DNA from 2 places in the Streptomyces auratus genome. Region 1 is predicted to be linked to the other one. Evidence: predicted binding sites of a transcription regulator. Region 1 holds the regulator's gene; the other holds the start of a gene.
What was found. Region 1 encodes HrcA, which represses chaperone genes, less so after heat shock. Its sites were predicted from a motif close to TTNGCACTCNGNNNNNCNGAGTGCNAA; they were not measured.
Positions count from the first base shown of each region.

Region 2: a site for HrcA is predicted at 13,365-13,391, ahead of groES (co-chaperone GroES). Genes of this name have one in related genera too.

Region 1 covers NZ_JBNGCB010000001.1:2,784,267-2,800,218, forward strand. The annotation lists gene BKA18_RS12035 (ribonuclease Z) at 1-808, opposite strand, end outside; gene BKA18_RS12040 (histidine triad nucleotide-binding protein) at 819-1,175, opposite strand; gene BKA18_RS12045 (OsmC family protein) at 1,408-1,836, shown strand; gene BKA18_RS12050 (16S rRNA (uracil(1498)-N(3))-methyltransferase) at 2,023-2,766, opposite strand; gene BKA18_RS12055 (nitronate monooxygenase) at 2,763-3,854, opposite strand; gene dnaJ (molecular chaperone DnaJ) at 3,951-5,087, opposite strand; gene hrcA (heat-inducible transcriptional repressor HrcA) at 5,088-6,104, opposite strand; gene BKA18_RS12070 (MBL fold metallo-hydrolase) at 6,300-7,037, shown strand; gene BKA18_RS12075 (DUF3097 domain-containing protein) at 7,107-7,940, shown strand; gene BKA18_RS12080 (Uma2 family endonuclease) at 7,918-8,496, opposite strand; gene hemW (radical SAM family heme chaperone HemW) at 8,596-9,828, opposite strand; gene BKA18_RS12090 (SpoIIE family protein phosphatase) at 9,873-11,975, opposite strand; gene BKA18_RS12095 (AMP-dependent synthetase/ligase) at 12,312-14,201, opposite strand; gene lepA (translation elongation factor 4) at 14,591-15,952, opposite strand, start outside.
Region 2 covers NZ_JBNGCB010000001.1:3,679,405-3,695,356, forward strand. The annotation lists gene BKA18_RS15785 (GuaB3 family IMP dehydrogenase-related protein) at 1-139, opposite strand, end outside; gene guaB (IMP dehydrogenase) at 255-1,757, opposite strand; gene BKA18_RS15795 (sigma-70 family RNA polymerase sigma factor) at 1,897-2,472, opposite strand; gene BKA18_RS15800 (response regulator transcription factor) at 2,749-3,360, opposite strand; gene BKA18_RS15805 (WhiB family transcriptional regulator) at 3,741-4,073, shown strand; gene BKA18_RS15810 (LysR family transcriptional regulator) at 4,309-5,220, opposite strand; gene BKA18_RS15815 (MOSC domain-containing protein) at 5,393-6,061, shown strand; gene BKA18_RS15820 (SDR family NAD(P)-dependent oxidoreductase) at 6,259-7,032, shown strand; gene BKA18_RS15825 (DUF2264 domain-containing protein) at 7,212-9,164, opposite strand; gene BKA18_RS15830 (hydroxyacid dehydrogenase) at 9,444-10,502, shown strand; gene groL (chaperonin GroEL) at 11,148-12,773, opposite strand; gene groES (co-chaperone GroES) at 12,908-13,216, opposite strand; gene BKA18_RS15845 (FtsW/RodA/SpoVE family cell cycle protein) at 13,741-15,099, shown strand; gene BKA18_RS15850 (class I SAM-dependent methyltransferase) at 15,602-15,952, shown strand, end outside.

The sequences.
Region 1 (15,952 bases):
GGTCGGCGTAGCGCTGCGAGAAGTGCGTCAGCACCAGATGCCGCACCCCGGCCCGCGCGGCCACCCCGGCGGCCTGTCCGGCGGTGAGGTGACCGTGTTCCACGGCGAGTTCGGTGTCCTCGTCGAGGAAGGTCGACTCGATGACCAGCATGTCGGCCCCCTCGGCGAGCGTATGGACGCCCTCGCACAGCCGGGTGTCCATGACGAAGGCGAACCGCTGGCCGCGGCGCCGCTCGCTCACCTCGTCGAGGGTGACCCCGTTCAGCTCGCCGAGCCGCAGCAGCCGTCCGACGTCCGGCCCGCTGATCCCGTGGGCCGCCAGCCGCTCCGGCAGCATCCGGCGGGCGTCCGGCTCCACGAGGCGGTAGCCGTACGACTCGACGGGGTGCGACAGGCGGTGCGCCTCCAGGACGTACGACGGCGAGCGGTCCAGCTCGCCGTCGGCGGTCACCGGCCGCTGGATCAGCCGGACCGTCTCCCGGTAGGCGGTGGCGTACCGCAGCCGTTCGAAGAAGTGCTCCCCACTGGCCGGATAGTGGGCGGTGACCGGGTGCGGCACCCGGTCGAGGTTGATCCGCTGGATCACCCCGGCCAGGCCCAGCGAGTGGTCGCCGTGGAAGTGCGTGACACAGATCCGGTTCAGGTCATGGGCGGCGACCCCGGCGCGCAGCATCTGCCGCTGGGTGCCCTCTCCGGGGTCGAAGAGCAGCCCGTGACCGTCCCACCGCAGCAGATAGCCGTTGTGGTTGCGGTGCCGGGTGGGGACCTGGCTGGCGGTCCCGAGGACGACCAGTTCGCGTACGGACAAGTCGGCCCCGTCAGACCAGACGCTGCAGGTCGCGGCCGCCCAGCAGATGCGCATGGGCGTGGAAGATGGTCTGCCCGGCGCCGGGGCCGGTGTTGAACACGATGCGGTAGCCGGTCGCGTCGACCTTCTCCTCCGCGGCCAGCAGGCCCGCCTCGTGCAGCACGTCGCCGGCGATGGCCGGTTCCGCGGCGGACAGCTCCAGGGCGTTCGCGTAGTGCACCTTGGGGATCACCAGGATGTGGGTCGGGGCCTGGGGGTTGATGTCGCGGAACGCCACGGTGGTCTCGGTCTCCCGGACGATGGTCGCCGGCACCTCCCCCGCCGCGATCTTGCAGAACAGGCAATCGGCCTGCGGTTCTCCCGCCACCGGTGGCTCCTCCCAGCTCGTCCCCGTACGCACGGTGCATACGGCCCTCGGATGCTACCGGGCGGCACCCCATGGGGCGCGGCAAGGCCCGGGGTGCAGGCCGCGCGGGGGCGGCGGCGGTCCGTACGGGCACCGGGCGGGCGGGGCACGGCGGACCGTCCGCGGCGTCCGGTCCGCGGCTCACTAAGCTGTGGCCGGAAACGCTTTCGTCCACAACCGGGAGTTTTGCACCATGGCAACCACGCGCACCGCCACGACCCATTGGGAAGGCAACCTCCTGGAGGGCAAGGGCACCGTCGCCCTGGAGTCCTCCAAGGTCGGTACGTACGACGTGAACTGGCCCGCCCGCGCGGAGCAGCCGGGCGGCGTCACCAGCCCCGAGGAGCTCATCGCGGCGGCCCACTCCTCCTGCTACTCCATGGCCTTCTCGCACGGCCTGGCGGGCAAGGGGTACACCGTCGCGGCCCTCGACACCAAGGCCGACGTCACCTTCCAGCCCGGTGAGGGCATCACCGCCATCGCCCTGACCGTCAAGGCCAGCGTCCCCGGCCTGTCGGAGGAGGAGTTCCAGGCGGCGGCGCAGGACGCCAAGGCCAACTGCCCGGTGAGCCAGGCGCTGGCGGGCGTCAAGAACATCACGCTCTCGGCCGAGCTGGTCTGACCGGGCGGCCGGCCCGGGCCGGCCGCCTTCATGTGAACGGCGGTGCGCCGGCGGGCTCCTGAGGCCCGGCCGGCGCACCGCTGCGTTGTCAGTGGGCCGTGCCACGATCCTTGTGTGGAGAGTGAGGAACAGCCGGACACCCGCCGGGTCCCAGGGCCTGGCCGCCCCTGGCCCGTCGGACGGGCTCTAGCTCCAGCGCCCCGTGCGCCCCAGCAGCAGTGCCGTCGCCGCGGTGCCCGCCGTGGACGTACGCAGCACGGTCGTGCCCAGGCGGTAGGGCCGGGCGCCGGCCTCGGCGAAGGTGGCGAGCTCCTCCGGGGAGACGCCGCCCTCCGGGCCGACGACCAGCACGATCGAGCCCTGGGCGGGGAGTTCGGCGGTGGCCAGCGGGGAGCTGCCCTCTTCGTGGAGCACGGCCGCGAAGTCCGCGTCGGCGAGCAGGGCGGCCACCTGCTTGGTCGTCAGCGGGTCGGCGACCTGGGGAAAGGTCAGCCGGCGCGACTGCTTGCCCGCCTCGCGGGCCGTGGCGCGCCATTTGCCCAGCGCTTTGGCGGCCCGCTCGCCCTTCCACTGGGTGACGCAACGCGCCGCCGGCCAGGGCACGATGGCGTCCACACCGGTCTCGGTCATCGTCTCGACGGCCAGCTCGCCGCGGTCGCCCTTGGGGAGCGCCTGGACCACGGTGATCGTGGGCTGCGGCGGCTCCTCGGTGCGCAGCGCGGTGACCGCGACGGTGAGCCGGTCCTTGCCCTCGACGGCGGCGACCGTGCCGTGCGCACCGGTGCCCCGGCCGTCCGTCAGCACGACCTCCTCGCCGGTCCGCAGCCGGCGCACCGACACCGCATGCCGGCCCTCGGGACCGTCCAGGGTCAGCGTGCCCCCGGCCCGTACGTCCGCGAGCGAATCGATGAGGAAAACGGGCGCGGTCATGACGCGCCGCCGCCGCTGCGGGGCAGGGTCAATGCGGCGCGCGCCGCGTCCAGTTCGGCCGACAGCACCTCCACGAGCCGCCCGGCGGGCAGCTCCCGGGCCAGCCGGTGCCCCTGCCCCGCCCACAGATTCATACCTTGGGCATCGCCCGCCTTGGCCGCGGCCTTGCGGACGGTGGAGGTCAGGTAGTGGACGGCCGGGTAGGCGGCCGGTGCGTACGGGCCGTGCTCCCGCATGAAGCGGTTCACCAGCCCGCGGGCCGGCCGCCCGGAGAACGCCCGGGTCAACTCCGTATGGGTGAACAGGGGGTTGGTCAGCGCCTGCTTGTGCAACGGGTTGGCGCCCGACTCGGGGGTGGCGAGGAAGGCGGTGCCCAGCTGCGCCATGCACGCCCCGGCGGCGAGCACCGCCGCGATCTGCGAGCCGCGCATCAGCCCGCCCGCGGCGATCACCGGGATCTGTACGGCCTCGCGGACCTGGCCGAGCAGCGCCAGCAGCCCCAGCCCCGCCCCGGTCCCGTCGGCATGCGGATCGTCCCGGTGGGTGCCCTGGTGACCGCCGGCCTCCACGCCCTGCGCGCACACCGCGTCCGCGCCCGACCACTGTGCGGCCTGCGCCTCGGCGGCGGTGGTGACCGTGACGACCGTGTACGTACCGACCTGCGCGAACGAGTCGAGGACGGCGCGCGAGGGGCAGCCGAAGGTGAAGGACACCACCGGCACCGGGTCCTCCCGCAGGATCGCGAGCTTGGCCTCGTAGCCGTCGTCGACGGGCCCGTCGGTGTCGCCGAGCTCGGTCTCGTACCAGGTGGCCTCGCCCGCGAGTTGCTCGCGGTAGACGTCGACGACGGAGCCGTCGGCCAGGGACGGCTGCGGCATGAAGAGGTTGACGCCGAAGGGCCGGTCGGTCAGCGACCGCAGCTGTTTGATCTCCTGATACATCCCGTCGGCGGTTTTGTAGCCGGCGGCGAGGAAGCCGAGACCGCCGGCGCCGCAGACGGCGGCGGCCAGCTCGGGCCCGGATCCGCCGCCCGCCATGGGGGCCTGCACGATCGGGTAGCGGCAGAGATCGGTGAGCGCGGTGGGCATGACCACATCGTGTCACGCCCACCGCCTCGCCCCGCATCGGGGCCACGCTGTGGCGGCTTGCCCGGGGCCCGCTGTCGGACCCCGGCCCACCTGGGGCTATCGCCCGTTGAAGGCGTCCTTCAGGCGCGAGAACAACCCCTGCTGCCCGGGCTGGAACTGCCCCGTGGGCCGCTCCTCACCGCGGAGCTTGGCCAGCCGCCGCAGCACCTCTTCCTGCTCGGGGTCGAGCTTGGACGGCGTCTGCACCTCGACATGGACGATGAGGTCGCCGCGGCCGCCACCGCGCAGATGCGTCACCCCGCGCTGGTGCAGCGGAATGGACTGGCCGGACTGGGTGCCGGGCCGGACATCGATCTCCTCGACCCCGTCCAGCGTCTCCAGGGGGCACTTGGTGCCCAGCGCCGCCGCCGTCATCGGGATGGTGACCGTGCAGTGCAGATCGTCGCCGCGCCGCTGGAAGACCGCGTGCGGCAGCTCGTGGATCTCCACATAGAGGTCGCCGGCGGGGCCGCCGCCGGGGCCGACCTCGCCCTCGCCCGCGAGCTGGATGCGGGTGCCGTTGTCGACACCCGCCGGGATCTTGACGGTCAGGGTGCGGCGCGAGCGGATCCGGCCGTCGCCGGCACACTCGGGGCACGGCGTCGGTACGACCGTGCCGAAGCCCTGGCACTGCGGGCACGGCCGGGACGTCATGACCTGGCCGAGGAAGGACCGGGTGACCTGCGAGACCTCACCGCGGCCGCGGCACATGTCACAGGTCTGCGCCGAGGTGCCGGGCGCCGCGCCCTCGCCGGTGCACGTCGTACAGACGATGGCGGTGTCGACCTGGATGTCCTTGGTCGTGCCGAAGGCCGCTTCGTTCAGCTCGACGTCGAGGCGGATCATGGCGTCCTGGCCCCGGCGGGTGCGCGAGCGCGGGCCGCGCTGCGACGCGGTGCCGAAGAAGGCGTCCATGATGTCGGAGAAGTTGCCGAAGCCCGCGCCGAATCCGCCCGCGCCCTGGCCGCCACCGGCCTGCGAGAGCGGGTCGCCGCCGAGGTCGTAGACCTGCTTCTTCTGCGGATCCGACAGGACCTCGTAAGCGGCGTTGATCTCCTTGAACCGCTCTTGGGTCTTGGGGTCCGGGTTCACGTCCGGGTGCAGCTCGCGCGCCAGCCGACGGAAGGCCTTCTTGATCTGGTCCTGCGAGGCGTCGCGGCCGACGCCGAGGACCGAGTAGTAGTCCGTGGCCACTTACGACTCCGCGAGGATTTGTCCGACGTAACGTGCCACTGCGCGTACCGCTCCCATCGTTCCGGGGTAGTCCATGCGGGTCGGTCCGACCACGCCGAGTTTGGCGACTGCCTCGTCGCCCGAACCGTAGCCGACCGCGACGACCGATGTGGACGTCAGGCCTTCATGGGCATTCTCATGCCCGATACGTACGGTCATGCCCGAGTCCTTGGCCTCCCCGAGCAGCTTGAGCAGCACCACATGCTCCTCAAGAGCCTCCAGCACCGGCCGGATGGTCAGTGGAAAGTCGTGCCCGAAGCGCGTGAGATTGGCGGTACCGCCGATCACCAGTCGCTCTTCGGTCTCCTCCACCAAAGTCTCCAGCAACACCGACAGCACTGTCGAGACCGTGCCGCGGTCGTCCTGCTCGAAGGACTCCGGGAGATCCTGCACCAACTGGGGCACATCCGCGAACCTGCGGCCCACGACCCGGCTGTTGAGCCGGGCCCGCAGATCCGCCAGGGACATCTCGCCGAACGGCGCCTGGCAGTCGATCAGTCGCTGCTCGACCCGCCCGGTGTCCGTGATCAGTACGAGCATCAGGCGGGCCGGGGCCAGCGCCAGCAGCTCGACGTGCCGGACCGTCGAGCGGGTCAGGGAGGGGTACTGGACGACCGCGACCTGCCGGGTCAGCTGCGCCAGCAGCCGGACCGTGCGGCCGACCACGTCATCGAGGTCGACAGCGCCGTCCAGGAAATTCTGGATCGCCCGCCGCTCCGGGCTGGACAGCGGCTTGACGCCGGCCAGCTTGTCGACGAACAGCCGGTAGCCCTTGTCGGTCGGGATCCGCCCGGCACTGGTGTGCGGCTGGGCGATGAATCCCTCGTCCTCCAGGGCTGCCATGTCGTTGCGGATCGTCGCCGGGGAGACGCCCAGCTGATGCCGCTCGGTGAGTGCCTTGGAGCCGACCGGCTCCTCCGTCCCGACATAGTCCTGGACGATGGCGCGCAGCACTTCGAGCCTGCGTTCACTGAGCATTCCGCGCACCTCCAGTCCGGCCGTCCCGGCGTCTCGTTCCTCCTGGCACTCACACGGGCAGAGTGCCAGGCCCTGAGCCAGTGTACGGCCGAGTAGCACGGCCACGGCAAGGGCGGCCGTGCGGAGCACCCGCCCGATGACCGTGTTCGGGCGATCTGCCGGGCAACGCTATCGCGAGGGCGCTAGCGTCTCGGTATGCACACTGCTTGGGAAGAGGCCGGCTGGGAACGGCTTGGTGACGGTGTCGCCAGGCGCCGGATGCCGGGGTGGGACGAGACGATCGGGGTGATCGCGGGGACCACCGGCGTCATGATCGTCGACACCGGTGCGACCCTTCGCGACGGCGCGGAGCTGCGCCGGACGATCCGCGGTGTGCTGGGCCGGGACGTGACGCATGTCGCGCTCACCCACCCCCATTTCGATCATGTGCTGGGCACCGCCGCCTTCGCGGGCGTCGAGGTGTTCGGCGCGGCCGGCCTCGGCGACCTCCTGCGGCGCGGCAAGGACGAGCTGCGGCACAGCGCGGTGCGGCACGGCGTCGACCGGAACGCCGCCGCGGAGGCCGCCGACCTGGTGGTCGCCCCGCACCACCACGTCCACGGCCAGCTGACCGTCGAACTCGGCGAGCGTCAGGTGCTGCTCGCCAACGTCGGCCCCGGGCACACCGCCCACGATCTCGCGGTCCTGGTCCCGGGCCGGCAGGGCGCCCCCGAGATCGTCTTCTGCGGCGATCTGGTCGAGGAGTCCGGTGAGCCCCAGGCGGGCCCGGACGCGCTGCCGCAGCAGTGGCCCGGCGCGCTGGACCGGCTGCTGGCCCTCGGCGGCGAGGACGCGGTCTACGTCCCCGGCCACGGCGCCGTGGTGGACGCCGCCTTCGTCCACGCCCAACGGGACGCGCTGGCGGCCCGCTTCGGCGTCGCCCCCGCCCCCTGACTCCTGACCCCTGCCCGTCGGCCCGTCCGCCCGACCGGCCGTTCCTCTCCTGCGAACAGAACAGGCCCCATGCAGAGCAAGCGCTACAGCCCCGACCTGACCCCGTCCTGGAAGAAGCAGCGGCCGGCTCCCGAGGTACCGGCCGACCCCGATCTGGTCGTCGAGGAGGTGGCCACGGGCTTCTGCGGCGCGGTGATCCGCTGCGAGAAGACGGCCGAGGGCCCGACGGTCACCCTGGAGGACCGCTTCGGCAAGCACCGCGTCTTTCCGATGACCCCACGCGGCTTCCTCCTGGAGGGCAAGGTCGTCACGCTCGTACGCCCCCAGGGCCGCCCGGCGCCGAGCGCTCCGGTGCGTACGGCGTCCGGCTCACTCGCCGTCCCCGGCGCACGGGCCCGGGTCGCGCGCGCCGGGCGCATTTATGTGGAGGGCCGGCACGACGCCGAACTGGTCGAGCGGGTATGGGGCGATGATCTGCGCATCGAGGGCGTCGTCGTGGAGTACCTGGAGGGCATCGACGACCTCCCGGCGATCGTCCGCGGCTTCTCCCCCGGCCCCGATGCGCGGCTGGGCGTGCTCGTGGACCACCTCGTTCCCGGCTCCAAGGAGTCACGGATCGCGGCCGAGGTCACCGGTGGTCATGCGCTCGTCGTCGGCCACCCGTACATCGACGTGTGGGAGGCGGTGAAGCCGTCGTCCGTCGGCATCCCGGCCTGGCCGTCCGTCCCGCGGGGGCAGGACTGGAAGACGGGGGTGTGCCGGGCGCTGGGCTGGCCGGAAAACACCGGGGCGGCGTGGCAGCGGATCCTGTCGTGCGTGCACTCCTACAAGGACCTGGAGCCACAACTCCTGGGCCGGGTGGAGGAGTTGATCGATTTCGTTACGGCCGGCGGTGCCGTCTGACGTTGGCGAGAGTCCCGAACTCGTGGGTGTCCAGTACGGCATCGAGCTGGTCCAACGGCACGGGGTCGCCGAACTTGAAGATCGACTGCAACTGGTAGTCGGCTGTCTCACCGGTACCAGTGGGCTCAGTGAGCAAAACGCAGTGGCCCACGATGGGGTCGATGATCAGGTAGATGGGCAGTCTGCCCGCCGCGTAAATCGAGCGCTTGATGACATAGTCATGATCAACACTGGTCTTGGACACGACCTCGACGACCATCCTGATCACCTCTGGCGGCATCAGCCGACCGGAGCCCGGTCCGGTTCCGCGTTCCACCAGCACGAGGTCTGGCTGGGGCTCACTGGACTCTTGGGGAAGCGCGACATCCTGGGTTTGCAGGCGCCGCCACATCTTCCTCGGAAATTGGTCCACGACAGCTTCCACGATGTCGTTATGGACCACGTCCGGCCCCGCCATCATCACGATATTCCCCCGGAGGAGCTCGATCTTGATCCCTTCGGGAACCTCAAGATTCTCGAAGAGCTCCGTCATCCGGCGTTCATCCACAGCGGTCATCTCCGTGGCCTCCGTTTCCTGTCGCCGTGTATACGGCACAGGCTAGGAACAGCCTAGGCGGCCCCGCAGGCCCGCCGCATCGGTTCACTCGTTCGAGGATCAGTCCACCAGATCCCGCACCACCGCGTCAGCCAGCAGCCGCCCCCGGAGTGTCAGCACGGCCCGGCCGGCCTCGTACGGCGCCGGCTCCAGCAGCCCGTCCTCCAGGGCGCGGGCCGCCGCCCGCGCCCCCGCCGGGGCGAGCAGGTCCAGCGGGCAGCCGGCCGAGAGCCGCAGCTCCAGGAGGATGCGTTCGACGCGGCGGTCCTCACCGGTCAGCACCTCACGGCCGGCGCCCGGGGAGCGGCCTTCGGTGAGGGCCTGGGCGTACGCGCCGGGGTGCTTCACGTTCCACCAGCGGACGCCGCCGACGTGGCTGTGGGCGCCCGGGCCCGCGCCCCACCAGTCGGCGCCGGTCCAGTACAGCTCGTTGTGGCGGCAGCGGGCGGCGTGGGTGGTGGCCCAGTTGGAGACCTCGTACCAGTGGAACCCGGCGGCGGTCAGGGCCTCTTCCGCGAGGAGATAGCGGTCGGCGTGGACGTCGTCGTCGGTCATCGGGACCTCGCCGCGGCGGATCCGGCGGGCCAGCTGGGTGCCCTCCTCGACGATCAGGGCGTAGGCGGAGACGTGGTCGGGGCCGGCGCCGAGGGCGGCGTCGAGGGATGCGCGCCAGTCGTCGTCGGTCTCGCCCGGGGTGCCGTAGATCAGGTCGAGGTTGACGTGCTCGAACCCGGCGGCGCGGGCCTCGGCGACGCAGGCTTCGGGACGCCCGGGCGTGTGCGTACGGTCGAGGATCTTGAGGACGTGCTGCCGGGCGCTCTGCATGCCGAAGGAGACGCGGTTGAAGCCGCCCGCGCGCAGTTCGGCGAGGTAGCGGGGGTCGACGGACTCCGGGTTGGCCTCGGTGGTGATCTCGGCGCCGGGCGCCAGGCCGAATTCCTCGCGGATCGCGGCCAGCATCCGGGCGAGGTCGGCGGCGGGCAGCAGGGTCGGGGTGCCGCCGCCGACGAAGACCGTCTCGACCGGGCGCGGGTCGTCGCCCAGCACCTTGCGGGCCAGCCGGATCTCGTCCACGACGGTGTCGGCGTAGTTGTCCCGGGAGGCCAGGGCGCCGCCGGAGCCGCGCAGCTCGCTCGCGGTGTAGGTGTTGAAGTCGCAGTAGCCGCAGCGGGTCGCGCAGTACGGCACATGCAGGTAGAAGCCGAGGGGCCGCCCGGCCGCCCCCGCCCGCGCATGACCGGGCAGCGCCCCGTCCTCGGGCATGGGCTCACCATCAGGCAGTGCGGAAGGCATGACATCCATTGTCCGTCATGCCGCGACCGGCACCGTTCCCCCGGTTACGGGGCCCCGCTCCCCGCCGCTTGGAGCACCAGCAGGGCCAGATCGTCGTCGGGCGGGGTCGGGCCGAAGGCGTGGACGGTGGTGCGGAGGTGCTCGGCGAGGGCGGTGGCGTCCAGGCCCACACCGGCCGCGAGGGCGGTGGCCAGGCCGTCCTCGTCGTCGAAGAGCCGCCGGCCGGAGCGCCGCTCGGTCACCCCGTCGGTGACACACAGCAGGGTCTCACCGGGGCGGAGGTCGAACGATTCGCTGACGTACGACGCGTCCTCGACCACCCCCAGCAGCATCTGCGGCGCCGCGACACAGCGGACCACGCCGTCCGTGCCCAGCACCAGCGGCAGCGGATGGCCGGCGCTGGCGAGGGTGCAGCGGGCGCCGCGGGACCCGCGGGAGTCGCCGGGGTAGGGGACGATCTCGCCGTAGAGCAGGGACAGGAAGCGGGCCTGTTCGCCCTCCACGCGGATCTCGACGGGCGCCTCGGCCCCGGCACCGGCCGCCGCCACCGCGGCCGCGACCGCCGCGACCGAGTCCGCAGCCTCCCGCGCCATGGTCTTGTTGAGCCGGTCGAGCACCGCCGCGACCCCGAAGCCGTCGCGGGCCAGCAGCCGCAGCACCGGCCGGGCCAGCCCGGTCACCGCGGCCGCCTCGGGGCCGCTGCCGCAGACATCGCCGAGGGCGAAGCACCAGCGGCCGTCCCCGGCGTCGAAGAGGTCCCAGAAGTCGCCGCCCGCCCAGGCGCCCTCCCGCGGCTCGTAGACCACCGCGGACTCCACACCGGGCACCTGCGCCCGCCCGCAGGGCAGCAGCCGGCGCTGCAGGACCTGGCTGATGCGCTCCTGACGGCTGTAGGCGCGGGCGGTGGCGACGGCGCGGGCGACCCGGCGGCCCAGGTCCTCGATCAGCGCGACCAGCGCGTCGGGGAAGGCCGGCAGTCCGCCCCGGCCGAGCAGCAGGGTGCCCAGCCGCCGACCGCCGGCGACCAGGGGGCAGGCCAGCACGGCGCCGGGTCCGTCGTCCTCCCCCGCTCCGTGCGCCCAGGGCCAGCGGACCGGGACGGGTGCGCTGCCGGACGGGCCGCTGCCCGCAAGATCCGGCGGCTGCTTCTCCAGCGCCGCACGCAGCGGGTCGATACGGCACTCGGAGGTGTGCCAGACACCGGCGAGCCGCTGCTCCTCGCCGGCCGGTGCGATGCCCCGGCCGGGCGCCCCGCCGTCGCCGTCGTAGAGCCACACGGCATACCATTCGGCGAGCCGCGGCACGATCAACTGGGCCGCGAGGGCGGCGACCTGGTCCGCGTCGAGCTGGCCGGAGAGCAGGTCGGAGGCCTCGGCGAGGAAGGAGAGGGCGCCGTTGTCGACCCGGCCGGAATCGTGATCCGGCCGGACGGCCCGGCGCGGCGCCGGGGCGAGCAGCTCCGCCGCCCGCAGCTCACGCTGCAACAGCCGGTCGTCGAAGGCGAGCTCCGGCTCCAGCCGCCCGGCGTCGTCCGCGGCACCCAGGGGAAGCCGGAACCAGACGGTCTTCATGGCCCGGCGGTAGGTGATGCCCCAGGATTCGGCGACCGCGCTGATCAACTGGAGGCCGTGGCCGCCGGTTTCGGAGGCGGCGCTGTCGTGGCGGGCGCGGATCGGCTGGGTGGGGTGGTGGTCGGAGACCTCGATGAGGATGCCGGGGCCGGGGACGCCGTCGAGGCCCGCGCCGGGGGCGGCTTCCGTGTACGGCACCCCCGGAGCGGACCGCTCGCCGTTGCGGCCCCCGTACGGCTCCGGGCCCGGCCACTGCGCGCCCTGCGGGTCCAGCCGGCAGCGCAGCTCGACGGTGGTGCCCGCATGCACCACCGCGTTGGTCACCAGCTCGCTGACCAGCAGCTCCGCCTCGTCCGCGAGCCGGCTGGTCAGCCACTGGGCACCGGGAAGTTCCTGAGCGGCCCAGTCGGCGAAGGCGGACCGGACCAACCGCCGGGCGGCGGCAGCGGCCCGCGGATCACCGGGCAGGCTGGCCCGCAGGAAACGGGTTGCCGGACCGCCGCCGGGCTGGCCGGTCATCGTCGTGCGCGCCGCTGTGACGTCGTCGTCCCGTGGAGACGAAGTTGTCGTCCTCATTGAGCAACTCCCGAGCAGCTCCGCTACAGCGCCGGATGCGCCAACAACAGAGTGACAGAACGAGCGCAGTCATAAGCACTGAGTCACACAAGTGGGTGGTCATGGCGTCCAATTCGGCTGACGCACCGAGGGAGTTGGCCGACGCGCGCAGCGGCGCCCGGAAACCCATCTGGACGAGGGCAGCGGGGACCACGGTTCCCGCCACGGCCGACTTCACCCATACGGGTGCGGCGGCACGGGGCGGGCGGGGTGCGGCGGTACGGGACAGGCCAGGCCGCCGCACCCCGCGACTGGCCGGGCCCGCCGCACCACGGCCCCCGGCCCGCCGCACCGCGGCTACGATTCGCGCGAGCCGGCGTACATCTCGTCGAGCAGGTCCTTGAACGCCCGCTCCACCACCGGCCGCTTGATCTTGAGGCTGGGGGTCACCTCACCGTGCTCGATGTCCAGGTCACGCGGCAGCAGCCGGAACTTGCGGATCTGCTGCCAGCGCTGGAGCCCTTCGTTGACCCGCTCGACATAGCCGTCGACCAGCTCGCGGGCCTGGTCGGTGGCGACGACCTCGGCGTAGCTCTTGCCCGCCAGACCGTGTTCCGCGGCCCAGGTCATGATCGTCGGCTCGTCCAGGGCGATCAGCGCGGTGCAGAAATTCCGGTTGGCGCCGTGCACCAGGACATTGGAGACGAACGGACAGACCGCCTTGAACTGACCCTCCACCTCGGCCGGCGCGATGTACTTCCCGCCCGAGGTCTTGATCAGGTCCTTCTTGCGGTCGGTGATCCGCAGATAGCCGTCCGGGGAGAGCTCGCCGATGTCTCCGGTGTGGAACCAGCCGTCCTCCTCCAGGACTTCGGCGGTCTTGTCCGGCAGGCCGTGGTAGCCCTGCATGATGCCGGGGCCGCGCAGCAGGATCTCGCCGTCCTCGGCGATCCGCACCTCGGTGCCGGGCAGCGGCTTGCCGACCGTGCCGGTGCGGTAGGCCTCGCCGGGGTTGACGAAGCTGGCGGCGCTGGACTCCGTCAGGCCGTAGCCCTCCAGGATGTGGATGCCGGCGCCGGAGAAGAAGTAGCCGATCTCCGGGGAGAGCGCGGCCGAGCCGGAGACCGCGGCGCGCAGCCGGCCGCCGAACGCCTCCCGCAGCTTGGCGTAGACGAGCGCATCGGCGATCTTGTGCTTGGCGCCGAGGGTGAAGGGCACGGAGGCGGTGCCGGTGCGGCGGAAGTTGTCCTGCGAGACCTTGGCGTACTCGCGGGCCACCTCGGCCGCCCACTGGAAGATCTTGTACTTGGCGCCGCCGCCCGCCCGGGCCTTGGCCGCCACACCGTTGTAGACCTTCTCGAAGATCCGCGGGACGGCCGCCATGTACGTGGGACGGACCACCGGCAGATTCTCGATGATCTTGTCGACCCGGCCGTCGACGGCGATCACCTGGCCGGTGGCGATCTGCCCGGCGGTCAGCACCTTGCCGAAGACGTGCGCCAACGGCAGCCAGAGGTACTGCACATCGTCCTCGGCGACCAGCCCGGTCGCCTGGATCGCGCGGGCCATGTACGACCAGCAGTCGTGCGGCAGCCGTACACCCTTGGGGCGGCCGGTGGTGCCGGAGGTGTAGATCAGCGTCGCCAGCTGGTCGGCGCGCAGCGCGGCGACCCGCTCCTTGACGCACTCCGGGTGGCTCTCCAGATGGGCGGTGCCCCGCTTCTCCAGCTCGGCGAGGGTGAGCACCCAGCCCTCGGGGTCCTCGGCCGCGGGCTGGACGCCGGTGTCGTCTATGACGACCACATGCGCCAGCTCGGGCAGCTCCGCACGCCGCTCGCGGGCCTTGGCCAGCTGTCCGGCGTCCTCCGCGATCAGCACCCGGCTGCCGGAGTCGGACAGGATGTAGGCGGTCTCCTCGGTGTTGGTGCTGGGGTAGACCGTGGTGGTGGCGGCGCCGGAGCACAGCACGCCGAGGTCGGCGAGGATCCATTCGACGCGGGTGTTGGCGGCGAGCGCCACCCGCTCCTCGGGTCGCACCCCCAGGGCGATGAGCCCGGCGGCGACGGCGTAGACGCGGTCAGCGGCCTGGGCCCAGCTGATCACCTTCCAGTCGTCCGGTCCCTGTCCCGAGGCCGGCGGGACCGGATAGCGATAGGCCTCGATATCGGGCGTGGCCGCGACCCGCTCCAGGAAGAGGTGTGCCACCGAGGGCGGCCGGTTTTCGATCAGCGTGTGGGTGTCCGTCACGGCGTCCTCCGGGGCCCGCTTCGTTGCTGGTGACTCGCGAGTAACCTTGAGCAGAGATCAGAGTAAGGCGCGAGACGCCGCCGCGTAAGGGGCTGTGGACGACTCGTTCACGATGTGACCGGCACGATAGGTGTACGTAGCACCCGCAATGCCCGATAGTGCGCCACCCCGGCCCCCACACCGCGCCTACCTGGCAGAACGGATCACACCGCCCCGACAGCGGGCTCCACACTCCTTCCACATTCCCTCCAGGATTCCTCCCTGGATCCCTTCCGTCGTGCGTCCGGAAAGACGGCAGGGCGCCGGCCTCCGAGGAGACCGACGCCCTGCCGCACTGCCGCGCGGCCGCTCCCGGCCGGGCGCCACGCCTCACTACTGCGTGCTTCTTCCTACTTCTTCGCCTTCGCGTCGCCGTCGGAGTCCGAGGACAGCACCGCGATGAAGGCCTCCTGCGGGACCTCCACGCTGCCGACCATCTTCATCCGCTTCTTGCCTTCCTTCTGCTTCTCCAGCAGCTTCCGCTTACGGGAGATGTCACCGCCGTAGCACTTGGCGAGGACGTCCTTGCGGATGGCGCGGACCGTCTCACGGGCGATGACCCGGCTGCCGATGGCGGCCTGGATCGGCACCTCGAAGCTCTGCCGCGGGATCAGCTCCCGCAGCTTGGCGACCAGCCGGACACCGTAGGCGTAGGCCTTGTCCTTGTGGCAGATCGCGGAGAACGCGTCGACCTTGTCGCCGTGCAGCAGGATGTCGACCTTCACCAGGTCGGCGACCTGCTCGCCGGTGGGCTCGTAGTCCAGCGAGGCATAGCCACGGGTCTTGGACTTGAGCTGGTCGAAGAAGTCGAAGACCACCTCGGCGAGCGGGAGGGTGTAGCGGATCTCGACCCGGTCCTCGGAGAGGTAGTCCATGCCGAGGAGGTTGCCGCGGCGGGTCTGGCACAGCTCCATGATCGCACCGATGAACTCGCTGGGCGCCAGGATCGTGGCCCGGACGACCGGCTCGTGCACCTTGTCGATCTTGCCCGTCGGGAACTCGCTCGGGTTGGTGACCTCGTGCTCGGCGCCGTCCTCCATGTCCACGCGGTAGACCACGTTGGGGGCGGTGGCGATCAGATCGAGGCCGAACTCGCGCTCCAGGCGCTCGCGGATGACCTCCAGATGCAGCAGGCCCAGGAAGCCGACGCGGAAGCCGAAGCCGAGGGCCGCGGAGGTCTCCGGTTCGTAGACCAGCGCGGCGTCGTTGAGCAGCAGCTTGTCCAGCGCGTCGCGCAGCTCGGGGTAGTCCGAGCCGTCCAGCGGATACAGCCCCGAGAACACCATCGGCTTGGGGTCCTTGTAGCCGCCCAGCGCCTCCTCGGCCCCCTTGGCGAGCTGGGTGATCGTGTCGCCCACCTTGGACTGCCGGACGTCCTTCACACCGGTGATCAGATAGCCGACCTCACCGACGGACAGGCCGTCGGCGGCCTTCATCTCCGGCGAGTTCGTGCCGATCTCCAGCAGCTCATGAGCGGCGCCGGTCGACATCATCTTGATGCGCTCGCGCTTGCCGAGCGTGCCGTCGACGACCTTCACGTACGTCACGACACCGCGGTAGGCGTCGTAGACCGAGTCGAAGATCATCGCGCGGGCGGGGGCGTCCTTGACGCCGACCGGGGCCGGCACCTCGCGGACGACCTTGTCCAGCAGCTCGGCCACGCCGACGCCGGTCTTCGCGGAGACCCTCAGCACGTCCTCGGGGTCGCAGCC
Region 2 (15,952 bases), 900 kb from region 1:
CGAAACGGTAGGCGTCGATCTGCCAGGCGATCGAGACCTCCTTCGGGTCGCGGGTGCGGCGACTCGGTACGACGGCGATGTCGTCGAATGAGTATGCCCGGCGGCCGCGCTTGCCGCGCCCGATCTCGATCTCAGTCACGTGTGTGGCCTTTCCCTCTACGTCTGCCGTACCAGTATCCCCGACACACCGAAGCCCGCGGCCGGGAAGCGGCCACGGGCTTGTGCACGCGTGCGGGCGGTGCCGTACGCGCAGGTCAGCGCCGAGTGTAGTTCGGAGCCTCGGTGGTCATCTGGATGTCGTGCGGGTGGCTTTCCTTGAGACCCGCGGAGGTGATGCGCACGAAGTGGCCCTTCTCCTTGAGCTCGGGGATGTCGGCGGAGCCGACGTAGCCCATGGAGGCCCGCAGGCCGCCGACGAGCTGGTGGGCGACCGAGGAGAGCGGGCCGCGGTAGGGCACCTGGCCCTCGATGCCCTCGGGGACCAGCTTGTCCTCGGACAGCACGTTGTCCTGGAAGTAGCGGTCCTTGGAGAAGGAGCGGCCCTGGCCGCGGGACTGCATCGCGCCCAGCGAGCCCATGCCACGGTACGACTTGAACTGCTTGCCGTTGATGAAGACCATCTCGCCCGGCGACTCCTCGCAGCCGGCCAGCAGCGAGCCGAGCATGACCGTGTCCGCACCGGCCGCGATGGCCTTGGCGATGTCGCCGGAGAACTGCAGACCGCCGTCACCGATCAGCGGCACCCCCGCGGCGTGCGCGGCCTGCGCCGCCTCGTAGATCGCGGTGACCTGCGGGACGCCGACACCGGCGACGACCCGGGTGGTGCAGATGGAGCCGGGGCCGACACCGACCTTGATGCCGTCGGCGCCCGCGTCGATCAGCGCCTGGGCGCCGTCGCGGGTGGCGACGTTGCCGCCGACGACATCGACGTCGATGTTGGACTTGACCTTGGCGATCATGTCGAGGATGCCGCGGCTGTGGCCGTGCGCGCTGTCGATGACGAGGAAGTCGGCACCGGCCTCGACCAGCGCCTGCGCCCGCTCGTACGCCTCGCCGCCGACGCCCACCGCGGCACCGACGACCAGCCGGCCCTCGGCGTCCTTGGCGGCGTTCGGGTACTTCTCGGCCTTGACGAAGTCCTTGACCGTGATCAGGCCCTTGAGCACGCCCGCGTCGTCGACCAGCGGCAGCTTCTCGATCTTGTGGCGGCGCAGCAGCTCGATGGCGTCCTCGCCGGAGATGCCGACCTTGCCGGTGACCAGCGGCATCGGCGTCATGACCTCGCGGACCTGACGGCTGCGGTCCATCTCGAAGGCCATGTCGCGGTTGGTGACGATGCCCAGCAGCTTGCCCGCGGCGTCGGTGACCGGCACCCCGCTGATCCGGAACTTGGCGCACAGCGCATCGGCCTCGGCGAGCGCGGCGTCCGGGCGGACCGTGATCGGGTCGGTGACCATGCCGGACTCGGAGCGCTTGACCAGGTCGACCTGGTTGGCCTGGTCCTCGATGGACAGATTGCGGTGCAGTACGCCCGCGCCGCCCTGCCGCGCCATGGCGATGGCCATCCGCGCCTCGGTCACCTTGTCCATCGCCGCCGACAGCAGCGGGATGTTCACCGTGACATTGCGCGAGACCCGGGACGCGGTGCTCACCGCGTTCGGCAGCACCTCCGACGCACCCGGCAGCAGCAGCACGTCGTCGTATGTCAGCCCGAGCATGGCGAATTTGGCGGGCATACCGTCGACGTTGTCACTCATGACACCTTCCCCAATGCTCTTGCCTCAGCGCGGACTCCCATGCTAACGGCCTAAGGAAGTGTCCCAATCCACGAGCGGTGAGGGCCTCGTCACTTGTGTATTTCTACAGCGGAAAGGCGCCGTGGAGGCCGGGAATCTGCTACTGCTCGGCGAGCGCCCGCAGCCTGCTCAGCGCACGGTGCTGGGCGACCCGTACGGCGCCGGGCGACATCCCCAGCATCTGGCCGGTCTCCTCGGCGGTCAGCCCGACGGCGACCCGCAGCAGGACCAGCTCGCGCTGGTTCTCCGGAAGGTTCGCCAGCAGCTTTTTGGCCCACTCCGCGTCGCTGCTCAGCAGCGCCCGCTCTTCCGGGCCGAGGGAGTCGTCCGGCTGCTCGGGCATCTCGTCGGACGGCACGGCCGTGCTGCCCGGATGCCGCATCGCCGCCCGCTGCAGATCGGCGACCTTGTGGCCGGCGATGGCGAAGACGAACGCCTCGAAGGGCTTGCCGGTGTCGCGGTAGCGCGGCAGCGCACAGAGCACCGCGACACACACTTCCTGTGCCAGATCCTCGACGAAGTGCCGGGCATCACCCGGCAGCCTCGACAGCCGGGTGCGGCAGTAGCGCAGGGCGAGGGGATGCACATGGGCCAGCAGATCGTGGGTGGCTCGCTGGTCACCCTCGACTGCGCGAGCGACGAGATCGCCGATTTCCTGCTTCCCGTCCTCACGCATCGGACCATGGTGCCTTGGCGCCGCACGATCCGCGGCATCAGGTCCGTACTTGTGCGCTGAAGCGTTATGAGCGGCAGGTGCGCCGGCTGTCATGTGCGCCCTCCCCTCGTGCCCGACCGACCCGTCCCCGAGGAACTCCATACCTCAAGGATGCGGCACCGCGCGGCGAATCGGACCGCCGGCGGACGCGGCGGCGTGCGGGGCACCCTGTCACCCCGCCCGCCACAGGGCGGGCGGGGATCCTCACTCCCCCGCATCGCTGCACGTCACAACGCCTTAGCGGACCAGTCCCCAGCGGAAGCCCAGGGCCACCGCATGCGCGCGGTCCGAGGCGCCGAGCTTCTTGAAGAGGCGCCTGGCATGGGTCTTGACCGTGTCCTCCGAGAGGAACAGCTCACGGCCGATCTCGGCGTTGGAGCGGCCGTGACTCATGCCCTCCAGCACCTGGATCTCCCGCGCGGTGAGCGTCGGTGCGGCGCCCATCTCGGCGGACCGCAGCCGCCGTGGAGCGAGCCGCCACGTCGGGTCGGCCAGCGCCTGGGTCACCGTCGCCCGCAGTTCGGCGCGCGAGGCGTCCTTGTGCAGATAGCCGCGGGCACCGGCGGCGACCGCGAGCGCGACGCCGTCCAGGTCCTCGGCCACCGTGAGCATGATGATCCGGGCGCCGGGATCGGCGGACAGCAGCCGGCGCACGGTCTCGACACCGCCGAGCCCGGGCATCCGTACGTCCATCAAAATAAGGTCCGAGCGATCGGCGCCCCAGCGGCGGAGGACTTCCTCGCCGTTGGCCGCGGTCGTCACACGCTCGACGCCGGGCACGGTCGCAACCGCCCGACGGAGCGCCTCTCGGGCAAGCGGGGAGTCGTCGCAGACGAGGACGGATGTCATGACCGTCCTCCGCAGCTGATGCGCGTCACCTTGAGCCTCCAGGCTGGTACGTATCGTCACCTGTTGCGATTGACGGCCTCGGACACCTGCCCTACGGCTACCTCTGCCAATCGCCTCCGCACACTCAACGACGGTCACTCGAAAGAGTTACGGCTTCGGCGACCGAGTTCAGCACGCTCCGTGAGGAGCCGGATACGCAGACGACTCAACGGGCGACCGGCATCCGCGCGTGCACCCTATGCCCTATTTGGCTCTCTTTCTTCCATTTTGATGGTGACTATGACTAGATTCGCAATGAGTCATATTTACATCTACTTCGACAGTAGATGTACCGTCGTGAGCACCGAGCCCGCATCAGCATCGCTTCGAGGGGACACGCAATGGCAGATTTCTCCCGCCTCCCGGGCCCGAACGCCGACCTGTGGGACTGGCAGCTGCTGGCCGCCTGTCGTGGCGTGGACAGCTCCCTCTTCTTCCACCCGGAGGGCGAGCGCGGAGCGGCCCGCAGCGCGCGTGAGACATCGGCGAAGGAGGTCTGCATGCGCTGCCCCGTACGGGCCGAGTGCGCGGCGCATGCACTGGCCGTCCGGGAGCCCTACGGGGTCTGGGGCGGTCTGACGGAGGACGAACGCGAGGAGCTCATGGGTCGGGCGCGCCACCGGCTGATCCCCGCGTCCTCCATGACCGGTCATGCGGGCGGCTCCGGCGCCTGACCCACGGGAGCGGATCGCTCCTGAAGAAACGTTCCTGCACGAGCCGTGCGGCCGCGGGCTCGGATGGCAGAGGGCTGCGGTGAGCGGCGGGGTGGGGTGGCCGGGTGCTCTGGCGGAGCCGGGCGGGCCGGCGGGGCGGGGATGGGCGAGTGACCTGGCGGAGCCGGGCGGGCCGGCGACCTCCTCGGAGCCGTGCCGGCGGGCGGAGCCGGGCGGGCCGTGTGCTCCGGTCCCCTCAGCGCCCTGCGGCGTGCGCCAGCTGGTCGAGCGTGGCCTCGACGGCGGGGACGTGCGCCAGATCCGGCAGCGTGAGCGCGACGATCTCACGGTGGACGGCGGGCTCCATCCGTACGGCCGTGGCTCCCTTGAGGCGTACCGACGTCAGCGTCAGCTCGGGCAGCGCGGCGACCCCCAGGCCGGCGCCGACCAGGCCGATCACCGCGGGATAGTCGTCCGTCGCGAAGTCGATGCGCGGGGTGAAGCCCGCGCTCTCACAGACCTCCACGAGATGCCGGCGGCAGCGGGGGCAGCCCGCGATCCAGGACTCGTCGGCCAGCTCGGAGAAGTGTGCGCTCCCCTCCCTCGCCAGCCGGTGGCCGTCCGGCACCAGGCCCACCAGCCGGTCCGCCAGGATCGGCCGGACGACCAGGTCGTCCCACTCCGCCGCGGCCGCCGGGTCCGCGCCACGCACTTCCGGGTAGCGGAAGGCCAGGGCGATCTCGCAGTCGCCGTTGCGCAGCATCTCGATCGAGCGCGGGGGTTCGGCCTCGACCAGCGAGACCCGGGTGCCCGGGTGTGCGGCGCGCATCGTCGCCAGGGCGGTCGGCACCAGCGTCGAGTTTCCGGAGGGGAAGGACACCAGCCGCACCCGTCCGGCACGCAGGCCGGCGATGGCCGCGATCTCCTCCTCGGCGGCGGTGAGTCCGGCGATGATGCCGACGGCATGCCGGACGAGTGCCTCGCCCGCCTGGGTCAGCCGCATCTCGCGGCCCGTACGCACCAGCAGCGGGGTGCCGGCGGACTGTTCCAGGGCCTTCATCTGCTGGCTGACGGCCGGCTGGGTGCAGCCCAGCTCGCGCGCGGCGGCGGAGAACGAACCGGTCCGGGCGACCGCACGCAGCACACGGAGATGACGGGCCTCGATCATGGATCAATCATAAGCGATTCTTGGGGTGGTCGGGAAAAGGTGCGCCAAAGCTTTTGGGTGGTTCCCGGCATGGAGCATGGGCCCGGCCCGGAGTGATCCATGACGGGCCGCGAACGGGGAAGATGTGAAGGAGGCCCGCAAGAGCCGCACCGACCGACCAACGGAGCGCCCTATGAAGCTGCTGACCGTGAATCTGGGGCAGCCCGCACCGTCCGAACACACCCAAGCGGCGGGGGGCACCACCGGTATCGACAAGCGGCCGGTGGACGGCCCGGTCGCGGTGACCGCGCCCGGGCCCAAGGGCACCGGCGGCAGCGGGCTGGCCGGCGACGCGGTGGTCAATCTGCGCCATCACGGAGGCGACGACCAGGCCGTTTACGCCTACGCCCGGGAGGATCTGGACGACTGGCAGCGGGAGCTGGGCCGCGAGCTGGCCAACGGCTCGTTCGGCGAGAACCTCACCACGTCGGGTGTGGAGGTCACCGGAGCGCTGATCGGGGAACGCTGGCGGGTCGGCCCGCGGCTGCTGCTGGAGGTGAGCTGTCCGCGTATCCCCTGCCAGACGTTCCAGGGGTGGCTGGGCGAGCACGGGTGGCTGAAGCGGTTCACCCAGGCCGCGGTGCCCGGTGCGTATCTGCGGGTGATCGAGTCGGGGGAGATCCGCGCCGGGGACACCGTCGAGCTGGTGCACCGGCCGGCTCATGAGGTGAGCATCCGGCTGATGTTCCAGGCGCTGACCACCCGTCGGGAGTTGTTGCCGCGGCTGCTGGAGGCGGGCGGGGCGCTCCCGGAGGAGGCGCGGCGGCGGGCGCAGACGTACATGGAGCGGGAGAAGGGCTGAGTCCCGGGGCCGGGCGGTTCCGTGGCGGGGCGGGCCGGACGGCTGGTTCGGGGAGCTCGGAGGGCAAGGGCCTTGCGGGCCGGGGGCGGTGGGCTCCAGGGCACGGACGGCGGGGCGGCGCGGCGGCGGCCGGACGGGCGGCCGCGTCGGTGGGGTTGGGGCTCGGGCCGTGCGGCCGGGGCGGATAGCGTGCCCGTATGACGACTGCACTGATCACAGGAGCCACGGCGGGCATCGGGGCGGCGTTCGCCCGGCGGCTGGCGAGCGACGGCCACAGCGTGGTGCTGGTGGCCCGCGACGAGAAGCGACTGAACGAGCAGGCCACCGAGTTGCACGACCGGCATGGCATCGAGGCGGAGGTGCTGAGCGCCGATCTGGCCACCGAGGACGGCATCGCGGCCGTCGAGGCGCGACTTTCGGACACCAAGCACCCGGTGGATCTGCTGGTGAACAATGCCGGCTTCGGCAACAAGGGCGAGTACCTCGAGGTCTCGATGGCCGACGAGCTGACGATGCTGAAGGTGCACTGCGAGGCGGTCCTGCGGCTGACCACGGCCGGGGTGCGCGGGATGCGGGACCGCCGGCGGGGCGCGGTGGTCAATGTGGCGTCGGTGGCGGCGTTCGTGCCGCGCGGCACCTATGGCGCGAGCAAGGCGTGGGTCGTGCAGTTCACCCAGGGCGCGGCGCGGGATCTGGCGGGCAGTGGGGTGCGGCTGATGGCGCTGTGCCCCGGCTTCGTACGGACCGAATTCCATCAGCGGGCCGGGATGGGGACGGAGAACATCCCCGGGTGGATGTGGCTGGATGCGGACAAGCTCGTCGATGCCGCGATGAAGGACCTGACGCGGGGGAAGTCGCTGTCGATTCCGGACCCGCGCTACAAGGCGCTGATGGGTGCCGTGAAGCTGGCGCCCCGTGGGGTGCTGGGCGGGGTCACCTCGCGTACGGGCCGGAAGTACGGACCGCGCTAATCGCTGCGCTTGGCGGCCTTCCCATGTTGTCGTCTTTCCCGCCACGGTGGTTTTTCGCCGTGGCTCCCCCACTGCCTGAAGGGCGTGGGAGGTACCCCCACGCGGCGGGCGGGGTCCGCTGCGCGGGGCTGTGGGTGCGGTGACGGGCCTCCGGGGCAGGGTGTCCGGACTGCTTCGCTTTACGTCCGGGCACCCTGCCCCTCCGGCCCGTCCCCTCCCGTAGGTGGGTGAGATAGGGCGAGGTGGGTGCTGGTGCCGTCGTCCCAGCTGATGTGGATGTCATGGCCCGTGACGACTGCTGTTGCCAGTTCCTCTACGGGGGCCGGGTCCATGTCCCCGGTCAGCGACGCCAGGGCCACGAAGAGGGTGCCCCGGGGGTCGGCGGTGATGGTGCCCTCCACGGCCGCGGTTTCGGTACGGGGGCCGAAGAGGGTGCTTCCCGTAGGGGTGCGGCGGGGCGGGGTGTCGTAGCCGTGGACGGGGTGGAGTTGGGCGGTGGGGCCGTCGGGGGTGGTGGCCCAGCCGGTCTGGCGGACGCGGGTGCCAGGGGCGGCGCCGGTGACCCGGTGGGCGCGGAGTTCGGCGCGGCCGTGGACGAGGGTGGCGGACAGGATCCGGACGCCGGCGAGTTCGGTGCCGTCGGCATGGCGCGGCGTGTGGAGGGAGGAGGCCCGGTCGGGCCCGTCCGCATACGGGGTGGCGGGGCCGCGAGTGGTGGGGCGGCCGTCGAGGAGCAGGGCGAAGTGGTTGTCGGGCAGGGCCGGGTCCTCGCCGGCGGGGGCCGTGGGGCCGGTGCGGGTGGAGTAGGCAAAGCGGGCGTAGTAGGGGTCAGGGGTGCTGCGGACGGAATTGCTGCCGTGGTTGTGGAGACGCACCAGGCCGTCGGAGGCGGTGGAGTGGAGCAGCAGGCCCGTGGTACCGAACGGCCCGGCGGCGTCGGCCGTTTCGGCGGGAAGCGCCTCCTCGGGGGCGGTCCAGGCGGGATGGGTGGCGGGGAGCAGCAGGCCGAGGAAGCCCTTGGCCGCCCAGTAGGGCGAGGCCGGACCGGAGTAGCTCTGGAGCATCGGTGTGTACGGGCCGTACCAGCCGAGCGGTAGCAGGCCGTCCCGGGTGAGGGCGCCGCGGTCGAGGAAGTGCCGCAGGGTCCCGGAGGCGAGGCGGCGGGTGGCGCCGGGGGTGAGCGGGGTGTGTCCGGTGAGGGCGCCCAGCCATGGGGCGGCCGCGGCGGTGAAGCGGTAGGTGAGCGAGCGGCCGAAGGGCAGCGGTGCCCCGTTGGAGTCGAAGAGACGGGTGCAGGCGTCCAGTTGGGCGTTCAGGCGGGGGCCGTAGGTGGCCAGGAGGGTCCGGTCGGCGCTGAGATGGGCGTGCAGGACCGGGTAGAAGTGCAGCGCCCAGGCGTTGTAGTGGTCGAAGGCGCGGTTGTCGCCGTCCGCGTACCAGCCGTCGCCCCGGTACCAGTCCTCGATGCGGGTCAGCGCGCGGTCGATGGCCGCCCCGGCGCGGTCGGTCTCGATGCCCGCCTCTCGCAGGAAGCCGCCGACGGTGAGGCCGAAGAGCCACCAGTTGTTGTCGACGGGCGACGGGCCCAAGGCGGGCAGCAGCCACTCGACGACGCGGGCGCGAACGCCCTCGTCGAGGGTGTCCCACAGCCGGCGCCGGGTCAGGCGCAGCCCGAGGGCGAGCGAGGCGGCCTCGACCCGGGCCTGGCGGACGGTGTCGATACGGGGCCAGGAATCCGGGTCGGCCGGGGTCAGCTCGCGTGCGGCGCTGGGCTGGTGGGTGCCTGCGGCGAGACCCTCGGCATAACGGGGAAGGTAGCCGTGCGGATCGCGGCCGCCGGCACCGGCCACGCGGAGCGCCGCGAGCAGGAACGTACGGGCGAAGCCTTCGAGGCCGTCCGAGCGGGGGCCGGAGGAGCTGGGGCGGGCTCCGGGCAGGACGATCAGACCGTGGCGCGGGGAGGCATGGCGGGCGGTGGCCCGCAGCAGGCCGTCGGCCGTCGCCTCCCAATGGGCGCGGGTCCAGCCGGTGTACGGGCTACGGCGGCGGTCCTCGGGTGGCAGCGCAAACGGCAGGGGGCACGGAGGACGCGGGCGCCGTACGGCAGGGGGCTCGGGGTGCGGCTCGGACATGGCTCCCCCTGGGGCGGTGGGCGGTGGCCGGGTGACGGCATCCTTCAGCCGTGCCTGACCACGCGTCAATCGGGCGTACCGGCCAGCGGTTTCCCTGTCCCCCCGCGCCCCTCATGCCCCACTCCCCTCTCCTCGTCACCGGTCCGCTCCTCGCGCCGTCCGCCCGCCGGCGGTCGCCACCCCGTCCCTGCGGCGACACACTGGACGAGCCGCTCCCGCCACCGGTGGCGGCAGGTGACGCGCACTGACGGGCGACCGCGAAGGAGCACGTTCCTCACTATGCACCCGACCCCTGACACTGCCGCCGGGCCTGTGGAAAACCCCCCTGCCCGGCCCGCCTTGCTGCTCTCGATGGCACCCGGCATCGCCGGCCGACTGCTCGCTGACCGCCATCGCACCCGCCTGGTGGCGCTGGCCCGTACCGACCCGCACCTCGTCGCACACGACCTGGCCGGCCCCACCCCCGCGGTCGCCGCCGCCCTCGCCGACGCCGAGGTCCTCCTCACCTGCTGGGGCGCCCCGCCGCTCACCGGCGCCGTCCTGGATGCGGCGCCCCGGCTCCGAGCCGTCATCCACGCCGCCGGCTCGGTCCGGCACCACCTCACCGACGCCTGCTGGGAGCGCGGTCTCGCCGTCAGCTCGGCCGCCGCTGCCAACGCGCTCCCGGTCGCCGAGTACACCCTCGCCGCGATCCTCTTCGCCAACAAGCGGGTGCTGCACTCCGCCCACCGCTACCGGAGCCTGCGCGCACCGCACGACTGGCAGGACGAACTCGCCGGCGCCGGCAACCACCACCGCACCGTGGGCGTCCTCGGCGCCTCCCGTATCGGCCGCCGCGTCATCGAGCTACTGCGCCCGTTCGACCTGCGCGTTCTGCTCTACGACCCGTACGTGGACGCCGCCGAGGCCGCCCGGCTCGGCGTGACACCGGCCCCGCTCGACGCGCTCTGCGCCGGCAGCGACATCGTCACCGTGCATGCCCCGCAGCTGCCCGCCACCCGCCATCTGCTCGGCGCACACGAACTGGCCCTGATGCCCGACGGCGCCACCCTGATCAACACCGCCCGTGGCTCCCTGGTCGACCCGGCGGCGCTGCTCCCCGAGCTGCTCAGCGGCCGCCTGCACGCCGTCCTCGACGTCACCGAGCCCGAACTTCCGCCACCCGACTCGCCGTTGTGGGACCTTCCGAACGTGCTGCTGACACCCCACGTGGCGGGATCGCTGGGCACCGAGCTCCACCGCCTGGCCGACCACGCCCTCGCCGAACTCGAACGTTATGCACATGGCTGCCCGTTCAGGGACCCCGTACTGCCGGAGCATTTGCGCCGTTCGGCGTGAGCGCGCGTTGGGGGACGGGCGCGGGGCATTCGCGCTCTGGCCCTCCACACCCGGTCCTCACGCGAGGTGGCTCAACACCGCCGCCGGCCGTCATGTGAGGTGGCCCCACACACCCGCCGAGCCTCACGCCAGATTCCACCGGCCCTCACGCAAGGCGCCCCTCCACACCCGCCCACCCCCCGAAGGGGGGTGGGGGGCGGGGAAACAACAACCAGGGGGTGCGCGGCGGGGAAACAACAACCCAAGGGGTGGGGGGCGGGGAAACAACAACCCAAGGGGTGCGCGGCGGAGAAACAACAACCCAAGGGGCCGCAGGGAAACACCACCCCCACCCCGAGCCGAAATCCCCCACCCCCCAGGGACGCCCCGAACCTCGCCCCTCCCCAAAGGCCAAGGGCGCACGCGGGGCGGAGCCTGCCGCGCCCGCCGCGCCCGCCGCGCGCCGCCGCGGCAGGCTCGGCGCGGAGCGTGCAGCGATGCCCCCAAGGCCCCTCAAAGAACAAGGCCCCAAAAACCAAGCCCCCAGCCCCAGCTCCAGCCCCCTCCCCAAAACCCCAAAGACCCGGCCCCCGCCCAAGCGGAAACCGGGTCTTCAGTGCGGCACGCGACCGGCCCGGAGGCCGACCGTCGCCGAATCAGCTCACGTCAGTGCGCGTGACCGTGGCCGTGGCCGCCCTCGGCCGGCTCGTCCTCGGCGGGCTTCTCGACGACCAGGGTCTCGGTCGTCAGCAGCAGCGAGGCGATCGACGCGGCGTTCTCCAGGGCGGAGCGGGTGACCTTGACCGGGTCGATGACGCCGGCCTTGACCAGGTCGCCGTACTCGCCGGTGGCGGCGTTGAAGCCGTTGCCCTTGTCCTGCTCGGCGACCTTCGCGGTGATGACGTAGCCCTCGAGGCCGGCGTTCTCCGCGATCCAGCGCAGCGGCTCGACGACGGCGCGGCGGACGACGGCGACACCGGTGGCCTCGTCGCCCTCCTTGCCGAGGGAGCCCTCCAGCACCTTGGCGGCGTGGACCAGAGCGGAGCCACCACCGGAGACGATGCCCTCCTCGACCGCGGCGCGGGTCGCGGAGATGGCGTCCTCCAGACGGTGCTTCTTCTCCTTGAGCTCGACCTCGGTGGCCGCACCCACGCGGATGACGCAGACGCCACCGGCGAGCTTGGCGAGGCGCTCCTGGAGCTTCTCGCGGTCCCAGTCGGAGTCGGTGGTCTCGATCTCGGCCTTGATCTGGGCGACGCGTCCGGTGACGTCGTCGGCCTTGCCGCCGCCGTCGACGATGGTGGTGTCGTCCTTGGTGACGGTCACCCGGCGGGCGGTGCCGAGCACGTCCAGACCGGCCTGGTCGAGCTTGAGGCCGACCTCCTCGGCGATGACGGTCGCACCGGTGAGGGTGGCGATGTCGCCGAGCATGGCCTTGCGGCGGTCACCGAAGCCCGGGGCCTTGACGGCCACGGCGTTGAAGGTGCCACGGATCTTGTTGACGACCAGGGTCGACAGGGCTTCGCCCTCGACGTCCTCGGCGATGATCAGCAGCGGCTTGGAGGCACCGGCCTGGATGACCTTCTCCAGCAGCGGCAGCAGGTCCTGGATCGAGGAGATCTTGCCCTGGTGGATCAGGATGTACGGGTCCTCGAGGACGGCCTCCATACGCTCCTGGTCGGTGACCATGTACGGCGAGAGGTAGCCCTTGTCGAAGGCCATGCCCTCGGTGAAGTCGAGCTCCAGACCGAAGGTGTTGGACTCCTCGACGGTGATGACACCGTCCTTGCCGACCTTGTCCATCGCCTCGGCGATGAGCTCGCCGACCTGCTTGTCCTGGGCGGACAGGCCGGCCACGGCGGCGATGTCGGACTTGTCGTCGATCGGGCGCGCGGTCGCGAGGAGCTCGTCGGACACGGCCTTGACGGCGGCGTCGATGCCCTTCTTGAGCGCGGCCGGGGAGGCACCCGCGGCGACGTTGCGCAGGCCCTCGCGGACCAGCGCCTGGGCCAGCACGGTGGCGGTGGTGGTGCCGTCACCCGCGATGTCGTTGGTCTTGGTCGCCACCTCCTTGACGAGCTGGGCGCCAAGGTTCTCGTACGGGTCGTCGACCTCGACCTCACGGGCGATGGTGACGCCGTCGTTGGTGATGGTCGGGGCGCCGAACTTCTTGTCGATGACGACGTTGCGGCCCTTGGGGCCGATCGTCACCTTGACGGTGTCGGCGAGCTTGTTGACGCCGCGCTCAAGGGCGCGACGGGCGTCCTCGTCGAACTTCAGGATCTTCGCCATGGGTTGCTTCAAGTCCTCTCATTGCGATCCTCGGCCACGCAGTGGGGACCGCTGTCGCTCAAACGAACTGCGCCCCTGCCCCGGGTTGTTTAGACGCGGGAACCAGGGGCGCAGATCACGGCAAAACCGGTGACTTACTTCTCGACGATCGCGAGAACGTCGCGGGCCGAGAGAACGAGGTAGTCCTCGTTGTTGTACTTCACCTCGGTGCCGCCGTACTTGCTGTAGAGAACGACGTCGCCGACGGTGACGTCGAGCTCGACGCGCTTACCGTCTTCGACACGGCCCGGGCCCACGGCCAGGACGACGCCCTCCTGGGGCTTCTCCTTGGCGGTGTCCGGAATGACCAGGCCCGAAGCCGTGGTCTGCTCGGCGTCGAGCGGCTGGACCACAATGCGGTCCTCGAGCGGCTTGATGGCAACCTTGGAGCTGGCGGTCGTCACGATCCGACCTCCCCCTTCGGAGATCTCACGGGGTTAACTGTCTGAGGTGGCGACCAGGTCGATCCGTCGTCGCGGGTGCCGGACCTGCCCGTCGCTGTATGTCTGGCACTCCCCACTGGAGAGTGCCAACGCTGAGACTATGACGCGGTTAGCACTCGGTCAAGCGGAGTGCCAGCGCGGCGAGGGGAGGCTTCCGCCGACGCCGGCCGACCCGCCGTACGGAACCGCGCCCCCAGGCCGCCCCCGGCCCCCACTTACGGCCCTCCGGGGCCGAATCCGGGCAGTTTTGGGGGAAGACCCCCCGGCGACTCCCGCCAAATCAGCCATAAATCGGACACACCTTCCCTTCCCTCGCAACCACGCCAGGGGCTGCCTCGTCTACCTCCTTGCCGCCGAACCGACGAACCGGGCCCACTCCCGGACGGCCGGCGGCGTCGACGACCGATGGCGGAAGGACTCCCGTGCGTGGACCGACCAGCGTTCCCCGGGCTGCCAGGGAGCGGGAGAGCGATGCCGAACGCACCATGACGTTCGCCGCGCTGGCCCAGGCACCGGACCGCCGGCGGACCGAGGCGTGGCTGCTCGTCCTCGTCGTCCTGATCGCGGACTTCGGCTACGCCTACACCGGTCTGTCGATGACCGGCCGACTGCCCGGCGGGCTGACCGGCTTCGCCGTCAGCATGTTGTTCGTGGCGCTGGTGCCGCATCTGGTGCTGCGCCGCTTCGCGCCGCGCGCCGATCCGCTGATCCTGCCGCTGGCGACGCTGCTGACCGGGATCGGTCTGGTGCTGCTGCACCGCCTGGACGTGACGTACGCGCAAAAGCCCCGGCTGAAGATCGCCGAGGCGGCGAGCGGCCAGCTGGTGTGGACGGTGATCGGGGTCGCCGTGTGCATCGTCATCCTGCTGGTGCTGCGCGACCACCGCATTCTCCAGCGCTACATCTATCTGACGATGGTGGTCGCGCTGGTGCTGCTGATGGCGCCCGCCTTCTTCGGCGCCGACATGTACGGCGCCAAGCGCTGGATCCTGCTCGGGCCGCTGTCGCTACAGCCCGGCGAGTTCGTGAAGATCATGATCTCGGTGTTCTTCGCGGGCTATCTCACCGTCAACCGCGATGCGCTGGCGCTGGCCGGGCGGCGGGTGCTGGGCGTCCAGCTGCCCCCGGGGCGGCAGCTCGCACCGATCTTCACGATCTGGGTGATCAGCCTGCTGGTGCTGGTCTTCGAACGGGACCTGGGCACCTCGCTGATCTTCTTCGGGGTCTTCGTGATCATGCTCTACATGGCGACCGAGCGCACCAGTTGGGTGCTCTGCGGACTGGCCATGGCCGTGGTCGGTGCCACCGTGGTCGGCTCGACGGAACCGCACGTCAAGGGCCGGATCATGGCCTGGCTGCACCCGATGGACATCTTCCTGCCGCAGGCGCAGCGGCCGCCGGGGCTGATCTCCGACCAGGCCGCGCAGGCGCTGTTCAGCTTCGGCAGCGGCGGGATCGCGGGCAGCGGCCTGGGACAGGGCCACCCCGAACTGATCGGCTTCGCCGGCAACAGCGACTTCATCCTCACCACCGTGGGCGAGGAGCTGGGCCTGGCCGGGGTGATGGCCGTGCTCATGCTGTACGTGCTGCTCGCCCAGCGCGGCTTGCGGGTCGGCCTGACCGCCCGCGACCCGTTCGGCAAACTGCTGGCGGTCGGCCTCTCCGGAGCGCTGCTGCTGCAGGTCTTCGTCGTCGCCGGCGGAGTCACCGGCCTGATCCCCCTGACCGGCAAGGCCCTCCCGTTCCTGGCCAAGGGCGGCTCCTCCCTCGTCGCGAACTGGGTGATGGTGGCGCTACTGCTACGCATCAGCGACCATGCGCAGCGCCGGCGAGAGCCGGCGTAGCGCTTTGCGGCGCACCCGCACGTTTTCGGCTGGCCCGCCGTGGTGGTTTTTCGCCGTTGCGCCTGCGGCGAGCGTGGTTTGTCGGGTGCGGTGCCGCTCCTCCGGACTTCGTCCTGCGGCTCGGCCCCTCCCGTGAGTGGGGGAGGAAAAAGGCCGGTGGGGGTGCTCGTAGGTGGTCCAGTGCGCCTCGTCGGTCGCAGTGAACTGGCTATGAGTGGCCAGCCCCCTCCCACCTTCACTTTCCCCACAACGGGAGGGGACGGGCCGGAGGGGCCTGTTGTGTGGACGTAAAGCGAAGCAGTCCACACACCAGGCCCCGGAGGCCCGTCACCGCACCCGAAACCCACCCAGCCCGCCGCAGGCGCAACGGCGAGAAGCAACCACGGCGGGAAAGCCGACAACGTCCGGCGGCGCCGCAAAGCGCAACGGCGAGCAACCACCACGGCGGGATAGCCGACAACGTGGGAAGCAAAGACAAAAACGTGGGAGGAAAATGACCCCCATGAACGACCTCGACACTTTCGTCGGCCTGCTCGCCCCGGAGGGACAGGCTCTGCTGGCCGAGTTGCGGGACCACGACCCGGCGGATGAGCTGGCGGCAGCCACCCGGCTGCGCCGGGAGCACCCCGCGCCGCTGGTCTCCGCCGCTCTCGGCCAGGCCCGGCTGCGCCAGCGCGCGGCGGCGAAGTTCGGGGCGGACGCGCAGCGGATGTACTTCACGCCGAACGGCGTCGAGCAGTCCACCCGCACCACCGTCGCCGCCCACCGCGCGGCCCGGTTCGCCGCGCTGGGCGTCCGTACGCTGGCCGATCTGTGCTGCGGCATCGGCGGTGACGCGCTGGCGCTGGCGCGG